Regions from separate parts of the Mesorhizobium sp. B2-3-11 genome, predicted to be linked through region 3. Evidence: predicted binding sites of a transcription regulator. Region 3 holds the regulator's gene; each other region holds the start of a gene.
The links. Region 3 encodes HrcA, which represses chaperone genes, less so after heat shock. Its sites were predicted from a motif close to GTTAGCACTCNCNNNNNGNGAGTGCTAAC; they were not measured.
Positions count from the first base shown of each region.

Region 1: a site for HrcA is predicted at 2,073-2,101, ahead of FJ960_RS28350 (co-chaperone GroES). Genes of this name have one in related genera too.
Region 2: a site for HrcA is predicted at 3,553-3,581, ahead of groES (co-chaperone GroES). Genes of this name have one in related genera too.

Region 1 covers NZ_VFVS01000032.1:6,238-13,215, reverse strand. Annotated here, with positions in the region: gene groL (chaperonin GroEL) at 31-1,647, opposite strand; gene FJ960_RS28350 (co-chaperone GroES) at 1,706-2,020, opposite strand; gene FJ960_RS28345 (hypothetical protein) at 2,267-2,521, shown strand; gene FJ960_RS28340 (DUF1488 domain-containing protein) at 2,518-2,784, shown strand; gene FJ960_RS28335 (DUF6500 family protein) at 2,785-3,003, opposite strand; gene FJ960_RS28330 (hypothetical protein) at 3,077-3,268, opposite strand; gene FJ960_RS28325 (hypothetical protein) at 3,273-3,470, opposite strand; gene FJ960_RS28320 (LacI family DNA-binding transcriptional regulator) at 3,834-4,889, shown strand; gene FJ960_RS28315 (sugar ABC transporter substrate-binding protein) at 4,952-6,199, shown strand; gene FJ960_RS28310 (sugar ABC transporter permease) at 6,575-6,978, shown strand, end outside.
Region 2 covers NZ_VFVS01000007.1:128,078-135,055, forward strand. Annotated here, with positions in the region: gene FJ960_RS12250 (NAD(P)-dependent alcohol dehydrogenase) at 1-665, opposite strand, end outside; gene FJ960_RS12255 (TetR/AcrR family transcriptional regulator) at 764-1,372, shown strand; gene groL (chaperonin GroEL) at 1,473-3,128, opposite strand; gene groES (co-chaperone GroES) at 3,194-3,490, opposite strand; gene FJ960_RS12270 (class I SAM-dependent methyltransferase) at 3,655-4,452, opposite strand; gene FJ960_RS12275 (hypothetical protein) at 4,541-5,392, shown strand; gene FJ960_RS12280 (TetR family transcriptional regulator) at 5,410-6,036, opposite strand; gene FJ960_RS12285 (MFS transporter) at 6,161-6,978, shown strand, end outside.
Region 3 covers NZ_VFVS01000012.1:98,006-104,983, reverse strand. Annotated here, with positions in the region: gene cysK (cysteine synthase A) at 1-919, opposite strand, end outside; gene FJ960_RS17720 (LysE family translocator) at 1,097-1,714, opposite strand; gene FJ960_RS17715 (sorbosone dehydrogenase family protein) at 1,844-3,190, opposite strand; gene FJ960_RS17710 (hypothetical protein) at 3,274-3,471, opposite strand; gene hrcA (heat-inducible transcriptional repressor HrcA) at 3,613-4,695, opposite strand; gene rph (ribonuclease PH) at 4,936-5,652, shown strand; gene FJ960_RS17690 (VOC family protein) at 5,835-6,245, shown strand; gene rdgB (RdgB/HAM1 family non-canonical purine NTP pyrophosphatase) at 6,245-6,922, shown strand; gene hemW (radical SAM family heme chaperone HemW) at 6,919-6,978, shown strand, end outside.

The sequences.
Region 1 (6,978 bases), on a different contig from region 3:
TGAACCACCTTTCGCAGTCCGGGCTGGATCTTAGTAGCCGCCGCCGCCCGCCGGTGCCGCATCCTTCGGCGGGACGTCGGTGATCATCGCTTCGGCGGTGATCAGCAAGGCCGCGATCGAGCCGGCGTCCTGCAATGCCGTGCGCACCACCTTCGCCGGGTCGACGATCCCGGCCTTGATCATGTCGACATAGACCTCGTTCTGGGCGTCGAAGCCCTGATCGTGATCCTTGCTGTCGGCGAGCTTGCCGACAACGATCGAGCCCTCGACGCCGGAATTCTCGGCGATCTGGCGGATCGGCGCCTCAAGCGCGCGAAGCACGATGGAGATGCCGGCGGTGACATCGGCATTGGCGCCATTCAGGCCTGATAGCGCCGACCGGGCGCGAAGCAGGGCGACGCCGCCGCCTGGCACGATGCCTTCTTCCACGGCCGCGCGCGTGGCGTTCAGCGCGTCGTCGATACGGTCTTTCTTTTCCTTCACTTCCGATTCGGTGGCGCCGCCGACGCGGATGACGGCAACGCCCCCTGACAGCTTTGCCAGCCGCTCCTGCAGCTTTTCCTTGTCGTAGTCCGACGTTGTCTCCTCGATCTGGCCCTTGATCTGGGCGACGCGCGCCTGGATGGTCGCGTTGGTGCCGGCGCCGTCGATGATCGTGGTGGTGTCCTTGTCGATCAGCACGCGCTTGGCGCGGCCGAGCATCTCGATGGTGACGTTTTCAAGCTTGATGCCGAGATCCTCGGAAATCATCTGGCCCGATGTGAGCACCGCGATGTCTTCCAGCATCGCCTTGCGACGGTCGCCGAAGCCCGGCGCCTTGACGGCCGCGACCTTGAGGCCGCCGCGCAGCTTGTTCACGACCAGGGTGGCGAGGGCCTCGCCTTCGACATCCTCGGAAATGATCAGCAGCGGCCTGCCGCCCTGCACCACCGCTTCGAGGATGGGCAGCATCGCCTGCAGATTGCCGAGTTTTTTCTCATGAATGAGGATATAGGGGTCCTCAAGCTCGGCGCGCATCTTGTCGGCATTGGTGACGAAGTAGGGGCTGAGATAGCCGCGGTCGAACTGCATGCCTTCGACGACGTCGAGTTCGGTCTCGGCGGTCTTGGCTTCCTCGACGGTGATGACGCCGTCATTGCCGACCTTGTTCATCGCCTTGGCGATTATTTCGCCGACGCTGGCGTCGCCATTGGCGGCAATGGTGCCGACCTGCGCGATCTCGGCCGACGACTTGACCTTCTTGGCCTTCGCCTTGATTTCCCCGACGACGGCGGCGACGGCCTGGTCGATGCCGCGTTTCAAATCCATCGGGTTCATGCCGGCGGCGACCAGCTTGGCGCCTTCGCGCAGGATCGAAGCGGCCAGCAGCGTGGCTGTCGTGGTGCCGTCACCGGCGAGGTCGTTGGTCTTCGAGGCCACTTCGCGCACCATCTGCGCGCCCATGTTCTCGAACTTGTCGGCAAGCTCGATTTCCTTGGCGACGGTGACGCCGTCCTTGGTGATGCGCGGGGCGCCGTAAGCCTTGTCGATGATGACGTTGCGGCCCTTGGGGCCCAGCGTCACCTTCACCGCATCGGTGAGAATTTCGACGCCGCGCAGCATGCGGTCACGCGCATCGGTGGAGAATTTGATTTCCTTGGCGGACATGATTTTTTCCGTTCGAGTTTGAGGGGCCAGTCGCCGCGCCGAACGCGCGGCGCTCCAGTCAGGCGGCCTTCTTGGCTTCGGCAGCCTTTTCGATGACGCCCATAATGTCGGCTTCCTTCATGATCAGCAGGTCTTCGCCGTCGATCTTGACCTCCGTCCCCGACCATTTGCCGAACAGGATCAAGTCGCCGGTCTTGACGTCGAGCGGAACGAGCGCGCCCTTTTCGTCGCGCGCGCCCGGACCGACGGCAATGACTTCGCCTTCCTGCGGCTTTTCCTTGGCATTGTCGGGAATGATGATGCCGCCCCTGGATTTTGTATCGCCTTCGGCGCGCCGGATGACGACGCGGTCGTGGAGTGGACGGAACTTCATGAGAACTTCTTTCTGGGGCCGGCATAGGCGGCCGCGCCCTCTCTATAGGCGATTTGGCACTCGATAGATAGGAGTGCCAAAATTTATCGTGGGACGGAATTAGATATTGGAAGTATTATTTTCGCACCCGGTTTCCTGATATCCGAAACCAGCCAAATATTTCAAAAAGTTGAATTTTGCCGGTCGAGCGCCTATTTATCCGACAAGTTCGTTTTCACGATTTCATGCGCAAAGGAGATTTCTTCGATGGCCGACGGCAATCAGACGATCATGGAAAAAGCTGAAGCCCGCTTTGTCGACAAGCAGAAGAAGAACGCGGAGCGCAACAAGGCAACCGCCGAATACATGTCCGAGGCGAAAGCCAGGGCGATCAAGACGGCAAGGCTGAGGGAGTTGCGGCTGGCCAAGGAAGAAGCCGACCGCGTGGCGGAAGCGCTGAATCCGACGCCTAAGACGAAACGGGTGGCCAAGAAGGCCGCCGCAACGGGGGTCAAGACATGAGCCTGACCTTTCCCAATCGCAGCCGCAGCTATGATGTGGCCGGCCAACGCATTCGTTTCGTCGGCCATGACGGCATGCTCCAGATTTCCTTCTCGGTGGCCGCCGACGCCATGACCAGGATACAGCCGGACACCGCCGCCGACGAGGCCGGCTATCTTGCCGCCTTCGACAGGTCGAGTTCCACTATCCACGACGTCGCCGCCAAGGCCTACGGCCGCACCCACAAGAGCCTGTATGTGCTGACATCGGATGATTTCCGCTGATCAGCCGAGGTCCGCGACCATCGTGCGTATCTTCGCAGCCTTTTCAAAATGGTCGAGGCGGTGGGTTCTGATCCACCATTCGGCGACTTCCATCAGCAACTCGGGGTCGTCGTTCCTGTTGGCGAAGAACGCATAGAACGACACGCCGACGCTGGGCCCTTTTTCGGAAATCCTGCGGTCACAGACCCTCAGTATCTTCTGCTTCAGGCTGGCTCTCACGGGAATCCTCTGATTTGCGGTGCGGCGGGATCTTGCCCGCGCCAAGTGCCGCCCTGGGCAAACGTTGGACAGGTCAGGATTTACGTTCGGCCCTCTCCCTCCGCTTGACGTCGCGGATATTCATCTGATCGACCAGCGCGTTGGCATCCTGCGGGCTCATGCCGACCATCACCCTTTGCCTGACCACCGCGGGCTGGCCGGTAAAGACATCGATGATGGCCCAGCTTTGGGGCAAGTCCATGCGCAGTGCATAACGGTCGGCCATGCGGCTACCCTCGCGCGAAGAGAAATGCGGCGCCGAGGATAGCGACCGTCCAGACGACGACCGACAGTTGCAACGCCGTGGCGCCGTAAGAGGCGAGGGCCCGCCGCAATCGCGCCGCAAGACCTGCCGGCCGGACCGGCATAGGAATGACGGTGACCGGTGCCTTGGCGCCAAGTTTTCCAAAGACGGGCAAGAGCGGCACGAAACTGACCTCGAATGTCGCGGGATGGGCTCCCGGCAAAGGGATGCCCAGCCCTCCATAGCACCCTTTTCGCGAACTCCTTGCATACCAAATCGGCGCCACCTGCCGATCGGTCCGGGAGATGTCGGATCCTTTCAGCTGGCGCACGCGGCCAACAGTGATCCCCGCTCCGATTGGCGGCACCCGTCGCGAAATCCGGTCGCGAGCGACTGCAACTTTTCCCCTTGATCAGTCCTTCGATCTGGCCTAGCCTTGAGTTGAGAAAAGGTTTTTCCAGATGTCCCCGATCGGGCTCGGTCATTGGCCGGGCCTTGTTCCGGCCGGTAAGGGAAAACCTTTTCCCAACTAAGGATTCTTGCCGCGATGGCATCGGACGACCCGCCAGTTCCGGTCTTTCCCAAGCCCGTCACCTTGCGTGACGTGGCCGCGCAGGCCGGCGTCAGCGTCGCCACCGCCTCGAAGGCGCTCAACGACCAGGGGCGCATGACGGCCGAGACCCGCGAGCGCATCCGTGAGACGGCGCGCAGCCTGGGTTTCCGGCCCAACAGCCTGGCGCAGAGCCTGCTCAGACGCCGCTCCTTCACCGTCGGCCTGCTCACCAACGATACCTATGGCCGTTTCTCGCTGCCGCTGATGTCGGGCATATCGGACGCGCTGGTCGATGCCGGCGTTTCGGTGTTCCTATGCAATGTCGAGGAGGATCCGCGCCTCGGCCAGCTCCATGTCGAGGCCATGCTCGACAAGCGCGTCGACGGCATCATCGCCACCGGCAAACGCATCGACCGCCATTTGCCGGTCGACCTCTCCAATCTGCGCGTCCCGGTGATCTACGCCTTCACCCAGCCCGATCCCGACGCCGTCGCCTTCGTCTCCGACGACGGCGACGGCGCGCGGCTCGCGATCGAGCATTTCTGCCGGCTCGGCCGCAAGCGCATCGCCCATGTCAGCGGGCCGGCGAGCTTTGCCGTGGTGCACGAACGGGCGCAGGCTTACCGCGCCGTGCTGACGGAAAACGGCCTGCCGGTGATCGAGCCGCTGCTCGGCTCCTGGTCGGAAGCCTGGGGACATGATGCCGTGGCAAAACTGTTCGACACCAAAGGCGAAAAACCGGACGCCGTCTTCTGTGGCAACGATCAGATCGCGCGCGGCGTCATCGACGCGTTGCGCGAACGAGGCCTCGGCGTGCCTAATGATGTCGGCGTCATCGGCTTCGACAATTGGGAGATCGTGGCGGAGGCGATCCGCCCGCCGCTGACCTCGGTCGACATGAACCTGGCAGCACTCGGCCGCGAGGCCGGGCTGACCTTGCTTTCCCTGGTCGGCGGCAAACCCGCCACGCCAGGTATCAGAAAACTGCCGTGCCGGCTGGTGGTGCGGCAGTCCTGCGGCCGCCTGCCGGATAGTGAGAAAGACGGCTGAAGAACGAAGCGCCGCAATCGGCGGCAAGCCGCGCATCGCGGCCAAATGTGGAGGAGGAGAACATGAGGACTTTGATTGCCAAACTGGGCCTTACGGCCGCCGTTCTGGGCTGCGGCCTGCAATTTGCCGCCGCCGATACCGCCAACATCTGGGTACGCGCCGACGGCTCGAACTTCATGCCAAGGATCGTCGACGCCTTCAACAAGGCGAACAAGGACCAGGTCAAGCTCGACATCATCCCCAATGCCGAGATCATCCCGAAATATGGCGCGGCGGCCGCCGGCGGTACGGCGCCCGACGCGCTGTCGCTCGACCTGATCTACACGCCCTCCTTCGCCGCCGCCGGCCAGCTGGAGGACATCACCGACTGGGCGAAGTCCCTGCCCTATTTTTCCAGCCTGTCGCCGGCGCATGTGAAGACCGGCACTTACAAGGACCATATTTACGGCTTGCCCTTCTCGGCCGACGCCTCGGTGCTGATCTGGAACAAGAAGCTGTTCAAGCAGGCAGGCCTCGACCCCGAGAAAGGTCCCGCCAACTGGGCCGAGATCGAAGCCGACGCCGAGAAGGTCAATGCGCTTGGCGGCAACATCAAGGGCTTTTACTTCTCCGGCAATTGCGGCGGCTGCAACATCTTCACCTTCACGCCGCTGATCTGGGCCTCGGGCGGCGACATCCTGTCGGAGGACGGCTCGAAGGCGACGCTGGACAGCCCGCAGCTGCGCGGCGCCATCGATCTCTACCGCTCCATGGTCAAGAAGGACCTGGTGCCGGCGGGCGCGCAGACCGACACCGGCGCCAATTTCTTTGCCGCCTTCGCCGCCGGCAATATCGGCATCTCGCCGTCCGGCGCCTTCGCCATCGGCGCGCTCAACACGCAATATCCCAATGTCGACTACGGCGTCACCTTCCTGCCGGGTAAGGATGGCAACTGGTCGTCCTTTGCCGGCGGCGACAATTTCGTCGTCACCAAGGGCACCAAGAAACTAGCCGTGGTGAAAGAGTTCCTGGACTTCGCCTATTCGCTCGAAGGCCAGACGATCCTCGCCAAATACGGCAGCCTGCCGGTGCGCGGCGACATCGCCAAGGACGCGCTGAAGGATCTCGATCCGCGCTATCAGATCGCCGCCGAGGCGATGGCCAAGGGCAAGACGCCCTATTCGGTGGTCTTCAACGACCTGATCAACTCCGCCAACGGCCCGTGGACGCAGATGATCAACGAGGTCTTCTTCGGCGACGACGTCGACGGCGCGATCGCCAACGCCCAGGAGACCATGCAGTCGATCATCGACCAGGCGCCGCAGAAGTAGGCGGACGCCTGCCGGCCGCCCGCCTGTCTCCCTGGGCGGGCGGCCGGAAATTGTTCCATTCAAATAGCAGGCTATCGCGTTGAAAGAATTCATGTCCATCACGAGTTCGGGGCGTATCAAGCTTCGCTCCCCCTTCTCCCCTTGTGGGGTGAGAAGCGGTCCGCACAGCGGGCGAAAAGCCAACTGCTTGGCTTTTCGAGCTTTCAACGCCCTGAGCCTGCGAAGGGCCGGGGGGTGGCCGATCCACCCTGCCGGGTCCCCGCTGCTTCGCAGCGTCCCGGCGTTCGCTGGCCTTTCATCGTGGCACTGGCACGATGAATTCGCCTTCGGCGAACCGGCCGCTCACCTCACAAGGGGAGAAGGAAAGGGCAACCCATGACCGCCATCGCCACAACCACCGCCCCGCCTCGCGCCCGAAAACTCGTCGGTGCCGGGCGCCGGCAATGGATCGGCCTGCTTTATGTCGCGCCGGCGGTGGCGCTGGTCATGCTGTTCTTCGTCATCCCGCTCGGCATGACGGCCTGGATGTCGCTGCACAACTGGCCGCTGATGGGCGAGCACTCCTTCATCGGCCTCGGCAATTACTGGGCGATCCTGCGCGACACCAGGTTCTGGAACGCGCTGAGATTCACCGGCTACTACACGCTGGTCGTCACCATTGCGATCTTCGCCGTCGCCTTTCCGCTGGCGATCTTCATCGAGCGGCCGCGCCCGTTCACCAACCTCTACCGCACCATGTTCTTCATGCCGGCGGTGGTCGGCTTTGCCTCGGCGAGCCT
Region 2 (6,978 bases), on a different contig from region 3:
CGCAGCTTGGTGCCCCAATCCGGCGTCGCGGCCGTTGCGATGACGAGGTCGGCGCCGAGCGCGCGCAACCGGCCGGATTTTTCGACACGTGAGGTGACAGCCGCCACGCGGCAGCCCATCAGCTTGGCAAACTGCAGCGCAAACAGCGCGACGCCGCCCGAGCCGATAACCAGCACCCATTGCCCCGGTTTTGGGACCTCGGAGCCGGTCAAAGCGCTCCAGGCCGTCACCCCCGCGCAGCTGAAGGTCGCGGCTTCATGCCAGTCGAGATGCTCAGGCAGCCGCACCGCCCATTGCTCGTCGAGCAAGGCATATTCACCGAGCATGCCGTCCAGCGTGCAGCCGAGCTGGTCGATGAGCTCGGCGTTGATACGGCCGTCGATCCAGCGCGCGAAATAGCTGCCGGTGACGCGGTCGCCGACGGAAAGGCGGGTGACACTATCGCCGATGGCCACCACTTCGCCGGCGCCGTCACTCAGCGGCACGACGCCGGCCCGCGGCGCCAGCGGATAGGCGCCGCTGAGGATCATCGTGTCACGGCGATTGAGCGAGGTGGCGCGCACCCGCATCAGGATCTGATGCGGACCCGGCTGGAGGACCGCTTCCTCGCGCATCACCACTCTGTTGAGGCCGCCGTCCTCTCCTTCCAGCCGATATTTTTGCATCACTGCCTCCGAAATATGTAGACCGATTTACATATTATGTAGACCAATTGTCATATTCCGCGCAAGCCCTATAATGCGCACTCCTGACAGAGGTTGACATGGCGACGGACACACGCACGCGGATGATCGAGGCGACGGCACTGCTTTTGCGGCGGCGCGGCTATCACGGCACTTCGCTGAACGACATTTTGAATGCCAGCGCCGCGCCGCGTGGCTCGCTCTATTTCCATTTCCCGGGTGGCAAGGACCAACTGGTCGTCGAGGTGACGCGCGCCAGCGTGGCCGACGTGACCGAGCGGCTGGGTGCCCAACTTGCGGCGGAAAGCGATCCGGCGGTCGCCGTCCACCACATTTACCAGTCCGTCGCCCGCATGCTGGAGGACAACGAGTTTTCGCTCGGCTGCCCGATCGCGCCCGTCGTGCTGGATGCGCCGAACGACGTGCCCGACCTCGAAGAGATCTGCCGTTCAGCTTTCGAGCAGTGGATAGGCTTGCTGCGGGATGCCTTCATCAGGGCAGGGGTCCCGGAGCGTCGCGCGCAGGCTCTGGCGCTGCTGGTCGAATCTTCGCTGGAAGGCCTGATGGTGATTGCCCGCGCCACCCGCGACCGTGCCCCGCTGCTGGCAGTGGCTGATGAAGTGGCTGCACTTATCGAACAGGCCGTGCTCGTCGGCAAGGTGGCGCAGCGTGCGGAGACTGCTGTCTGACGCTGGGTCCAACCGACCGCGGTGGAGCACCAGCCTCAACATGCAAAGAAAAGGGCGACCTCTCGGCCGCCCTTTCGAAAAATTTGCGAAGGTGGCTGGATTAGAAGTCCATGCCGCCCATGCCGCCCATGCCGCCGCCGCCCATGCCGCCAGGCATGCCGCCGCCAGCCGAGTCCTTCTTAGGAGCTTCGGCGATCATGGCTTCGGTGGTGACGAGCAGGCCGGCGACCGAGGCCGCGTCCTGGAGGGCCGTGCGCACGACCTTGACCGGATCGACGATACCCATGACGATCATATCGCCATATTCGCCGGTCTGGGCGTTGTAGCCGAAGGTCGCGCCCTTGTTCTCAAGGATTTTGCCGGCGACGATCGATGCTTCCGCACCGGCGTTGGCCGCGATCTGGCGGGCCGGAGCCTGCAGTGCACGACGAACGATGTTGATGCCGGCGGCCTGGTCGGCGTTGACGCCGGTCACCTTGATGTTGGCCGAAGCGCGCAGCAGGGCAACGCCACCGCCGGCAACGATGCCTTCTTCCACGGCCGCGCGGGTCGCGTTGAGGGCGTCATCGACGCGGTCCTTCTTTTCCTTGACTTCGACTTCCGTCGCACCGCCGACGCGGATCACCGCAACGCCGCCGGCGAGCTTCGCCAGACGTTCCTGCAGCTTCTCCTTGTCGTAGTCCGAGGTGGTCTCCTCGATCTGCTGCTTGATCTGGGCAACGCGGCCCTGGATCTCGGCCTTCTTGCCGGCGCCGTCGACGATGGTGGTGTTCTCCTTGGAGATCGACACCTTCTTGGCGCGGCCGAGCATGTTGAGGCCGACATTCTCGAGCTTGATGCCGAGATCTTCGGAGATGACCTGGCCACCGGTGAGGATGGCGATGTCTTCCAGCATGGCCTTGCGGCGATCACCGAAGCCCGGCGCCTTGACGGCGGCGATCTTCAGGCCGCCACGCAGCTTGTTGACGACCAGCGTGGCGAGCGCCTCGCCTTCGACATCTTCCGAGATGATGAGCAGCGGCTTCGAGGTCTGCACGACGGCTTCGAGGACCGGCAGCATCGCCTGGAGGTTCGAGAGCTTCTTCTCGTGCAGGAGGATGTAGACGTCTTCCAGCTCGGCAACCATCTTGTCGGCATTGGTCACGAAGTAGGGCGAGAGATAGCCGCGGTCGAACTGCATGCCTTCGACGACCTCGAGTTCGGTCTCGGCGGTCTTGGCTTCCTCAACCGTGATGACGCCTTCGTTGCCGACCTTCTGCATCGCTTCCGCGATCATCTTGCCGACCGACTCGTCACCATTGGCCGAGATCGTGCCGACCTGGGCAACTTCCTCGGAGGTCTTGATCTTCTTGGCGGCCTTGCCGAGAGCAGCGACCACTTCGGTGACGGCCAGATCGATGCCGCGCTTCAGGTCCATCGGGTTCATGCCGGCGGCAACCGACTTGTGGCCTTCCTGGACGATCGACTGCGCCAGAACGGTCGCGGTCGTGGTGCCGTCGCCGGCGATGTCGTTGGTCTTCGAAGCAACTTCGCGGACCATCTGCGCGCCCATGTTCTCGAACTTGTCTTCAAGCTCGATTTCCTTGGCGACGGTGACGCCGTCCTTGGTGATGCGCGGGGCGCCGAACGACTTGTCGATGACGACGTTGCGGCCCTTGGGGCCGAGCGTGACCTTCACCGCGTCGGCGAGGATGTTGACGCCGCGCAGCATGCGCTCGCGGGCGTCACGGGAGAATTTTACGTCTTTGGCAGCCATGTTTTAGCTCCTGGCAGGGGCTCGGATAGAGCCCGAAAAATTCAAGTTGAAGATGAGGCCGATGATCAGCCGATGATGCCCATGATGTCGGATTCCTTCATGATCAGAAGGTCTTCGCCATTGAGCTTGACTTCGGTGCCCGACCACTTGCCGAACAGGATGCGGTCGCCGGCCTTGACGTCCAGCGGGACCAGCTTGCCAGCTTCGTCACGAGCGCCGGAACCGACGGCGATGATCTCGCCTTCCTGCGGCTTTTCCTTTGCCGTATCCGGGATGATGATCCCGCCGGCGGTCTTGGATTCGGATTCGACCCGGCGAACGACCACGCGGTCATGAAGCGGGCGGAACTTCGACTTTGCCATTTTTTCTTCCTCGAATGAGAACGGTGAGAACAGTTCCTCCGTCCGGCGGTGCCGGACACGTGGTTAGCACTCACCAATAGCGAGTGCTAACGTGGCGCTGAAATAGGCCGCCGACCTGCGAGAGTCAAGGCACGCGGACGCCTCTTGGCACGATGGCGATGAACTTATCGAAGCCTGGCCGAACCGAGCACCAGAAGCGGGCAACGCTCCGCCAGGGGATAGCTGCCGCTTGGCACGACACGCACCTGGTCGAACCAGGCACCTGCCTCGTCCTCCAGCATGGCTAGTGTCGCGAAACTGTACCTCGTTTCGGAGCCCGCATAGACGTCGATTGTGTCGATGGATGCCATGCTCCATCCCGTGCGTGCGGCAAGGGCTTCCCGATCCGGAAACAGCTCGTCGAATGCCGTACGGATTGCCTGCACACTGACGGTGTTGTCGCAGTCGTCGGTCGTGCACGCCATTGCGATCCGCCATTTGAGCGCGTGGAAATTCTCGACCCCGCCAGCCAGGACCAGCGCTTCGATGCGGCACAGGTCATCCGCTGCTTCCGGCCGCGCGAAAACGCGGATCGCCGCATGCCTGCCAGGTTTCAGCACCCTTGCGATTTCGCCGAACAGCGAACCGCGCGCGACTTTGGAATCGACGGCCGACAGGCATCCGTCGCCGATGACGGCGTCGAAACTTGCCCGCTCGACGGGTAGGTCAAGCCAGTTGCCGGCCATCGCCCTTCGCGAGACGCTGTCGCCGGCCCATACGCCGGAAATCATGGTTGCCGATTGATCGATCGCCAAGATAGACCTGCCCAGGCTTGCCAGTTCGGGGGTTACGCCGAGGAGGAGGACATCGGCGTTCCCGAGGTCAAGTTCGCGATCGAATATGCCGACGGTTTCCGGAGTTGGCCGCAGCGGGGCGTCCAGGAGCTTCCAGTGCCGATGATAATTGTCCCAATGATTCGTCATTCAAACCCGTCGGAGCTCAGGAAGGTCTGGCATCGCCTGATTAGAGCCGCTTAATAGAAGCGGGCATGGAAGCCAAAGGGGGATAGCCGTGGCGCGGGTCACTGTCATAACGCATGAGCATGACCGGTTCCTTGGCAAGCGCAATCTTATGTTGCGCAGGGGCAGCCCCTATTTGCTTTTCGATGTTCTGGAGAACCTGAAAAGGCGCGGCCATTCGGTGCGGATTCAACAAGGCCTGTCGAAAACATACAATGCCGATATCGCGGTTCTGCATGTCGATGCAACGATAATGCCGGCAGACTATCTCTCTTATGCCAGGAGTTTCCCATTCTGCCTCAATGTAGGGGCGGGAGACATATCGAAACGACGGATCAGCGGAGCGCTGATAGGCGAGGGGGACACCTGGCAAGGCCCCGTCATCGTCAAGAGCAACCTCAACAATCGAGGCCTTCCGGAGACTTTCCTCAATCGGCGATCAGCGCGTGCCGGCAAGTCGCTGCCTTTTCCGCATCTGCCGGCCCTGCGGTCCTATGAAGTCCATGGAACTCTCGGCGACGTTCCAGATGGCGTCTTCGACTGCGATGATCTCGTCGTGGAAAAGTTCATTCCGGAACCGGAGCCCGACGGCTTTGCCGTTCGTTTCTGGGTGTTTTGCGGAGAGCGCGAACGCTGCACCCGCTACGTCTCGCCCAACAGCCTGGTCAAGGCATCGGAAACGATCCGACGCGAACCTGTCCCGGTTCCCGACGAACTGCGCGAGCGGCGGCGTGAACTCGGCTTCGACTACGGGAAATTCGATTTCGTCATGCATGAAGGCAGGGCCATCCTCCTCGATGCCAACAAGACTCCCGGTCGTCCGCAAAATCTGGTGAAGATGTTCGCGGCCGGCGCTGCCGATCTGGCCGACGGTTTCGAAGGCCTCATCCGCCGGGCGAGATAGTCTCCGGTCGGCATTGGTTAGAGAAACAACCGCAACTGGGTGTGGATGATCGACCGGTAATCCTCGATCGTGCGCCGGCTTTCCGCTTCGCCTTGCGCAAGCGCCAGGCGCACGACGCCGCCGGCGAGCTGGAAGATCAGCAGGACCATGCGTTCGAACTGCTCGTGCTTCTCCGGCTCGAGCAAGGCGATGACATGGTCGCAGAACATCTTGGCCTGATGCCGGGTTTCGGCGATGTCGAGATTCTTGAGCGCCTTGTCGGCCTGGATGGCGTTCTGCAGATCCTGGATGGCCGGATCGCCGGCGACACGGCTGAGATAGTCGTCAAGCAGCCGGTCGGCCGCGACGATGACGTCCTTGGCTTCGCGCACATCGGCGATGATCGCCGCCAGGCGCGCCCGGCTGACCTCCGAAAACCGCTCATAAAGCATCGCCAGGATCGCCGACTTGTTGGGGAAGTAGTGATAGACGGTGGCGATCGGCCCGCCCGCCAGCATGCCGACCTCCTTCATGGTGACGGCATCGATGCCCTTCTCGCCGATCAGCCGCATGGTCGTCGACAGGATGGCGTCGATGCGCTCGCGGCTGCGCTCCTGCTTGGGCCTGCGCCTTGGCTCGGTGGCCGTTCGACTTGCTTCCGTCATGCGCCGATCTTTCGCACGGGTTCCCAAATTCCGGTTGACAAGAAATATGATCAAGTATCAGGTTCTGAATGCTGACAGAGTGTCAGCTTTTCTGCCGCGCGGCAAGGACGTTGGGGAGGCGCCTTTGACTTCGACAAGTACCGGTCTTCAGGGCGATGGCGACTGGCTGGTTGGCAATCCGACCGGCGGGCAGCTTGCCTCGGCCTTGTGGATCGGGTCGGTCGGCCTGCTCATCCTAGGCCTGCAGCCCGTCCTGCTTGGTGCCCTCTACACCGAGGGCCATGTCAGCGGCGACGAACTGGCACTGGTCGCCACAGCCGAGATGATCGCCATCGCTATTGGCTCGGCGAGCGTCGCGATGCTGCTTTCCGCCCGCAATATGCGCTGGAAAGGCGCGGTCCTCCTGCTGCTGCTGGCGGTGGCGAATGTCTGGACGGCCTATGCCGCCGGGGCCAACACGCTGATGGCGGCGCGCGCGCTGGCCGGTCTTGCCGAAGGCGGCCTTGTCGCGGTCGCCACCGAACTGATCGCCCGTTCGCGGCGCGCCGAACGCATCGGCGGCTATTTCGTCACCATGCAGACGCTGGCGCAATGCGCTCTTGCCCTGCTGCTGGCGCTCTATGTCATCCCCGCCGCCGGATCGGCGGGGGGCTTCCTCGTTCTCGCGATCGTCTGCGTCCTGTCGCTCGTCGTCGCCTTTATTGTCCCCGCCGACTATGCCGACCTGCCGAAGGAAGAGGACCTCGCCAATGTGCTGACGGTTCCTTCGGTCACCGCGCTCTTGTCGGTCTTCTGCTACTTCATGTTCTTCGGCGCCGTCTGGGCCTTTCTGGAGCCGCTCGGCGCCCAATTCGGCATCGATGGCCGCACCATCGGCCTGATCGTCTCGGCCAGCCTCGCGGCGCAGGTTCTGGGCGCGATGACGGCGACCGTGTTCGAGGC
Region 3 (6,978 bases):
CCACCACCAGCGTCTTGCCCTTGTTTTCGGGCCGCGAGCCGACGACGATTGCCGCCTGCAGGGCCGCGCCCGACGAGATGCCGACCGGCACGCCCTCGAGGCGGGCAATCAGGCGCGCATTGGCGACCGAATCCTCGTTGGAGACCTTGACGATCTCGTCATAGACCGTGGTATCGAGGATCTTGGGCGCGAAGCCGGCGCCGATGCCCTGGATCTTGTGCGGGCCGGGCTGGCCGCCCGACAGCACCGGCGAGGCATCCGGCTCGACGGCGACGACATGCAGCACGGGCTTACGCTTCTTCAAGACCTGGCCGACGCCGGTGATCGTCCCGCCGGTGCCGATGCCGGCGACGAAGATGTCGATCTCGCCTTGGGTATCGTTCCAGATTTCCTCCGCTGTCGTCTTGCGGTGGATTTCCGGATTGGCCGGGTTTTCGAACTGCTGCGGAATGATGGCGTTGGGGATCGTCGCGGCCAGTTCGTCGGCCTTGGCGATGGCGCCCTTCATGCCTTTCGGCCCCTCGGTCAGCACCAGCTCGGCGCCGAGCAGCGCCAGCATCTTGCGGCGTTCGACCGACATCGTCTCCGGCATGGTCAGGATCAGCTTGTAGCCCTTGGCGGCGGCGGCGAAGGCAAGCGCAATGCCGGTATTGCCGGATGTCGGTTCGATCAACGTGGTCTTGCCGGGTGTAATCTTGCCGGCCGCCTCCAGCGCCTCGATCATCGACACGCCGATACGGTCCTTGACCGAGGCGATCGGATTGAAGAATTCGAGCTTGGCGACCAGATTGGCGACGATGCCCTTCTCCTTGGCGAACTTGTCGAGCCGTACCAGGGGCGTATCGCCGATCGTGTCGGTGATGGAATCGTAGATGCGGCCGCGGCCGGGCACGCGGGCTGAAGTGACGGGCTTGTTCATTGGTTTCGCTCCCTGGATTTCAGGCAATTGGCAGTAGCCGACAGAATAGGGCTTTCAGCCGCGCAAGATAGGCTGCGGCTGGAAAATATCCGAGTGGGCCCTGTGCTGAAAACGCCTGGACCCCGGAAAAGCATTCCTCGAAACAGCCGGGCCAGGGAATGGTTTGGTCGAAACGACCTACTGGCGAGCAGCGATCGCCGCCGCCGCGCCAACCATGAAGGCGCCGGCGGTGCGGTTCAGCACCTTGAGCGCGCGCGGCGACTTCAGGAACCAGCGCGCCTTGGCCGCCAGCGCCAGGTAAGGCACCAGCACGACGAACAGGACGACGAGCGTCAGCGCGATGAGAATGCCGTAATCGGCAAGCGTGATGGTCTTCAGGTCGACGATGGTCGGCGTGATGGCGAGATAGAAGATCATCGTCTTTGGATTGCCGAGCGTCACGGTGAGGCCGGCGATGAAGCTCGACAGCAAGCCGCCCTTGCCCTTCCTGGCTTCGATGGTTTCGGGCGTTATGCCGGCGGTCCAGAAGCGCCAGCCGAGGAAAGCGAGATAGGCGACGCCGGCCCATTTGATCGCCAGGAAAACCATGCCGAACTCCTGCGCGACGAAGGCCAGGCCCAGCACCACGGCGGTCAAATAAGTGAGATCGCCAAGCATCAGGCCGAAGGACATGGCGAGCGACGAGCGAAAGCCCGAGCCCAGCGCACGTGCGACGAGCGCCGTGACGCCGGGGCCCGGGATGGCGGCGGCGACGCCAAGCGCGGCGCTGTAGGCAAGAAATCCGGTGAGGGTCATGGATTCGGTCTCGGATGAGGGCGCTTCATCGCATATATCTGAATGGAATTGAATTTACTGAGGACTGGATTCGATTGCACCAGCTCCCTGTGAGACCTGGTGAGGGGGCCGGCGCTGCCAATAGACGGATCAGGACCGGCCGTCACTATAGGTCACGCGCCAGATTGTGCCGTTGCCGTCTTCGGTGACGATCAGCGCCCCGTCCTTGGCCACCGCGACGCCAACCGGCCGGCCCCAGACCTCGCCGTTGGAGACGACAAAGCCGGTCATGAAGTCCTCATATTCACCGGTCGGCTTGCCGTCCTTGAACTTGAGCCGCACCACCTTGTAGCCGGTCCTGTTGCCGCGGTTCCAGGAGCCATGCAGGGCCACGAAGGCGTCGCCTTGGTACTCGGCCGGAAAGCTTTTGCCATCGTAGAAAGCGATGTTGAGCGGCGCCGAATGCGCCTGCATCAGCACGTTGGGAATATCAGTCTTGCCGGCGAGGTCGGGACGCTCGCCCTTGTGGCGCGGGTCCTCATTGTTGCCGATGTAATACCACGGCCAGCCATAGAAGGCACCTTCCCTGACCATCGTCGCGTATTCCGCCGGCGTATTGTCGCCAAGTGCGTCGCGCTCGTTGACGACGCACCACAGCGCGCCGGTCGCCGGCTGCACGGTCATGCCCGAACAATTGCGCAGCCCGGTGGCGACGATGCGCCCATTCCTGCCGTCGGGGTCGAAAGCCCGCACCTCGGCCCGGCCCGCCTCGGAACCCCAACTGGCGCCGAGCGGCTTCGACTTGACCCAGGCGTCGAGCCCGCCTCTGGGTCTTTTGCCCATGTCCTCCGCGATATTCGAGCCGGAGCCGACGGAGAGGTAAAGTGTCTTACCGTCGGGGGAAAAGGCGATGTCGCGGGTCCAGTGGTGGCTCGAGGGGATGTCGTCGACAATGGTTTGCGGTTCGCCCGAGGCCTTCAGATCGCCATTGCGGTAGGCAAAGCGCACGATGCTGTCGCTGTTGGCGACATAGACCCATTGCGGGTCATTGCCGGGTGGATGGAAGGCGATGCCATAGGGCTGGTTGAGGCCGCCGGCGAAGATGCTTTTCTCCGCGGCTTTCGCGCTTCCGTTCGTCAGCCGATAGACACGGACCTGGTTGGCTTCGCTGTCGGCGACGAACAGGTCGCCGTTCGGCGCGACACGCACGACACGCGGATTGTCGATGCCGGACGCAACGAGTTCCGCCGAAAAGCCGGGCGGCAGTTGTGGCTTGGCGCCTTGCGGCCTCTCCGTGAGGCCGGCGCCGTTCGAGGCGGATTTGGTGACATAGGGTCTCGGCAGGTCTTCCGGCTTGATCAACCGGCGCACGCCGGGCTTATCCGCGCGCCAGTCGCCGAAGGCCGCCGGGCCTTTGAGCACGGGCCGGTCGGCCTGCTGGGCGAGAGCCGCGGTCGTGAGAAACAGTGCCGACATCGCCAGTCCGGCCAATCGCATCACTTCCTCCACCCGGTCGTGAAGGAAATTAACGATCGGCTTGTCCGTGGGTTCCGTCACGCACGGTGAGCAAACTTCCGGGATCAGGTCCCGGCAGCGTAGAAATCGTCGTCCAGGCGCTTTTCCAGTTCCACGAGATCGGCCGGCAACGGCAGGCCCATGGCGCGCATTTCCCGCAGTTTTTCGCGCAGCTGTTCCTGAATTTCGTGCTGGTCCTCCGGCTGGTTGACCATTTCTTCGAGCAGCAGGCTGATCTGGGCCTTGAATGATTCCAGCGCCATTCTTTTTCTCCTTTGCAGCCGGTCCTTCGGTGTCGCACCAAAGGTATGTCGAGATTCGGGTCAGGCCGAGTCGAAAACGGTGGCACCGGAAGCGCAGGTATCAGCCGTTTGCAGGCCGGCTTCACCCGAATATCAGTACACCTAGCGCAGCATGCGCGATATCAGCTGCGCCGTATAATCCACCATCGGCACGATGCGGGCATAGTTGAGCCGGGTCGGGCCGATGACGCCGAGCGCGCCGACGACGCGGGCGTCCTTATCGCGATAGGGCGCCACCACCAGCGACGAGCCCGATAGCGAGAACAGCTTGTTTTCCGAGCCGATGAAGATGCGCACGCCCGATCCCTCTTCGGCAAGGTCGAGCAGCTGGATCAAACCATCCTGCGTCTCCATGTCCTCGAACAGATGCCGCAGCAATTCGATGTCGGCCTGGGCGGTGACGTTTTCCAGCAGATTGGCGCGGCCGCGCACGATGAGCCGGGCTGGCAGGCCGCTTTCGGCGCCCGCCCATACAGCCAGCCCCTTCTCGACGAGGTCCTGCGACAGCGTGTCGAGCGCCGTCCTCGTCTCTTCCTTGATGCGGGCGATCTCGGTGCGCGCCTCGGCCAGCGTGCGGCCACGGATATGCGCGTTGAGGAAATTCGAGGCCTCGTGCAGTTGCGAGACGGTGATGCCGGCGGGCAGCTCGACGACGCGGTTCTCGACGTCGCCATTCTGCGACACCAGCACGGCAAGCGCCTTGGTCGGCTCCAGCTGGATGAATTCGATATGCTTGAGCGCCACCTCGTTCTTGGCGGCCAGCACCAGGCCGGCGCCGCGCGACATGCCCGACAGCATCTGGCTGGCCTCTGTCAGCATATGCTCCAGCGTCGCGCCCGAGCCGGAGGCCCGCACCTGCGCCTCGATTGTACGGCGCTCCTCGTCGGAGAGGTCGCCAAGCTCCATGAAGGCATCGACGAAGAAACGCAGGCCAGCCTGCGTCGGCAGACGGCCGGCCGAAATATGCGGCGCGTAGATCAGCCCGAGATGTTCGAGGTCGCTCATCACGTTGCGGATGGTAGCCGGCGACAGCGAGGACGGCAGGATGCGCGACAAGCTGCGCGAGCCCACGGGCTCGCCGTCCCTCAGGTAGGAATCGACGATGCGCCGGAAGATGTCGCGCGAGCGCATGTCGAGCGATTGAAGCGCGGGCGACTGCGACGCGGGATCGACTGGCTTGGTCATTTGGCCAAAAACCTCCGGTCCAAGGATATAGACTTCGGTGGGGCGCGCGCAACCGGTGTCTGTGTCCCGGGCTGTCTGTGTCGGATCACCTCGGTGTCTGTGCCAGATTACCCCGGGTGTCTGTGTCAGATCACCCCGGGTGTCTGTGTCAGATCGCCGGTCCGTTTTCCTTTGCGCGCTGCCCCCCTTGCGTCTAAAAGCCGGCCACGATTTCAAGAAACTGACAAGAAAGCAGGCCGAATGCGCCCCTCCAAACGCCAATTCGACGAAATGCGCGCCATCTCCTTCGAGCGCGGCGTCTCCAAACACGCCGAAGGCTCCTGCCTGGTGAAGTTCGGCGACACGCACGTCCTGTGCACCGCGAGCCTCGAGGAAAAGGTGCCGGGCTGGATGCGCAATTCCGGCAAGGGCTGGGTCACGGCGGAATACGGCATGCTGCCGCGCTCGACCGGCGAGCGCATGCGCCGCGAGGCCTCCGCCGGCAAGCAGGGCGGCCGCACGCTGGAGATCCAGCGCCTGATCGGCCGCTCCTTGCGCGCCGTGGTCGACCTGCAGGCGCTGGGTGAACAGCAGATCACCGTCGACTGCGATGTCATCCAGGCCGACGGCGGCACCCGCACCGCTTCGATCACCGGCGGCTGGGTGGCGCTCTATGATTGCCTGCGCTGGATGGAAGCCCGGCAGATGGCCAGCGTTTCGAAAGTGCTGAAAGACCATGTCGCGGCGATTTCCTGCGGCATCCATGACGGCCAGCCGGTCATCGACCTCGACTATGTCGAGGATTCCTCGGCCGGCACCGACGCCAATTTCGTCATGACCGGCAAGGGCGGCATCGTCGAGATTCAGGGCACCGCCGAGGGCGAACCTTTCTCCGAAGACCAGTTCGCGACGCTTATGGGCCTGGCCAAGAAGGGCATTTCCCGACTGGTCAGCCTGCAGCAGATGGCGGTCGCGTAGGGTTTAATGCCGAGCTTGAACGCCCCCCTCTGGCCTGCCGGCCATCTCCCCCTCGAGGAGGGAGATCGGATACCGTCTCGGCCTTCGCTGGTTTTCAGCGTTGCTGGGTGTGCAACAACATCGAAATTGCCAATCTCCCGCCTTGAGGGGGAGATGCCCGGCAGGGCAGAGGGGGGTGCCTCGTGACTCCCTCCGCCATCCTGGAATCGGCCCTCTACGTCACCGACCTTGACGCCGCTGAGCACTTCTACACCGACATCCTCGGCCTCATCCTCCTCGGCAAGGTCGACGGCCGCCACCTTTTCTTCCGCTGCGGCCCAGGCGTCCTGCTCGTCTTCAACGCCGAAGCGACCAAAATTCCGCCCGCACCGGACGCGAAGCTGAAAGTGCCGCCGCACGGCGCGGTCGGCGAGGGTCATCTGTGCTTTGCCGCCAGCGCCGCTGAAATCGACGGCTGGAGAACACATCTCCAAGCGAAGAAAATCGCCATCGAAAGCGAATTCGAATGGCCGCAAGGTGGCCGTTCGATCTATATACGCGACCCGTCGGGCAATTCGATCGAGTTCGCCGAGCCACGAATCTGGAGCCTTTGATGCATTCACCAAACCTCCATACACTCGATGGCAAGAAGATCGTCGTTGCCAGCCACAACGCCGGCAAGCTGCGCGAATTCGCCGACCTGATGGGTCCATTCGGCTTCGAGGCGAAGTCGGCCAAGGAGTATGGCCTGCCCGAACCGGACGAAACCGGCACCACCTTCGAGGAAAACGCCTACATCAAGGCCTTCGCCGCCGCGAAGGCGACCGGCCTGCCGGCGCTGTCGGACGATTCCGGCCTCTGCGTCGACGCGCTTGACGGCGCGCCCGGCATCTATACCGCCAACTGGGCCGAGACGCCGGAGGGATCGCGCGATTTCGCCATGGCCATGCAGCGCACCGAAGTCGCGTTGCAGGAAGTCGGCGCGGCCACGCCCGAGCGGCGCACGGGCCGCTTCGTCGCCGTCATCTGCCTCGCCTTTCCCGACGGCGAGGCCGAATATTATCGCGGCGAGGCCGAGGGCACGCTGGTCTGGCCGCCGCGCGGCGAGCTCGGCTTCGGCTACGATCCGGTGTTCTTGCCCAATGGCTTCGACAAAACCTTCGGCGAGATGAGTGCCGAGGAAAAGCACGGCTGGAAGCCAGGCCAGGCGACGGCGCTGTCGCACCGCGCCCGCGCCTTCCAGAAATTCGCCCAAGCTCGGCTTGATTCGGTCAGGCTTGGCTCCGCATGATCGGACCCGCAACCACCATGGCGCTCGACCGCAGTCCCGGCTTTGGCGTCTACGTG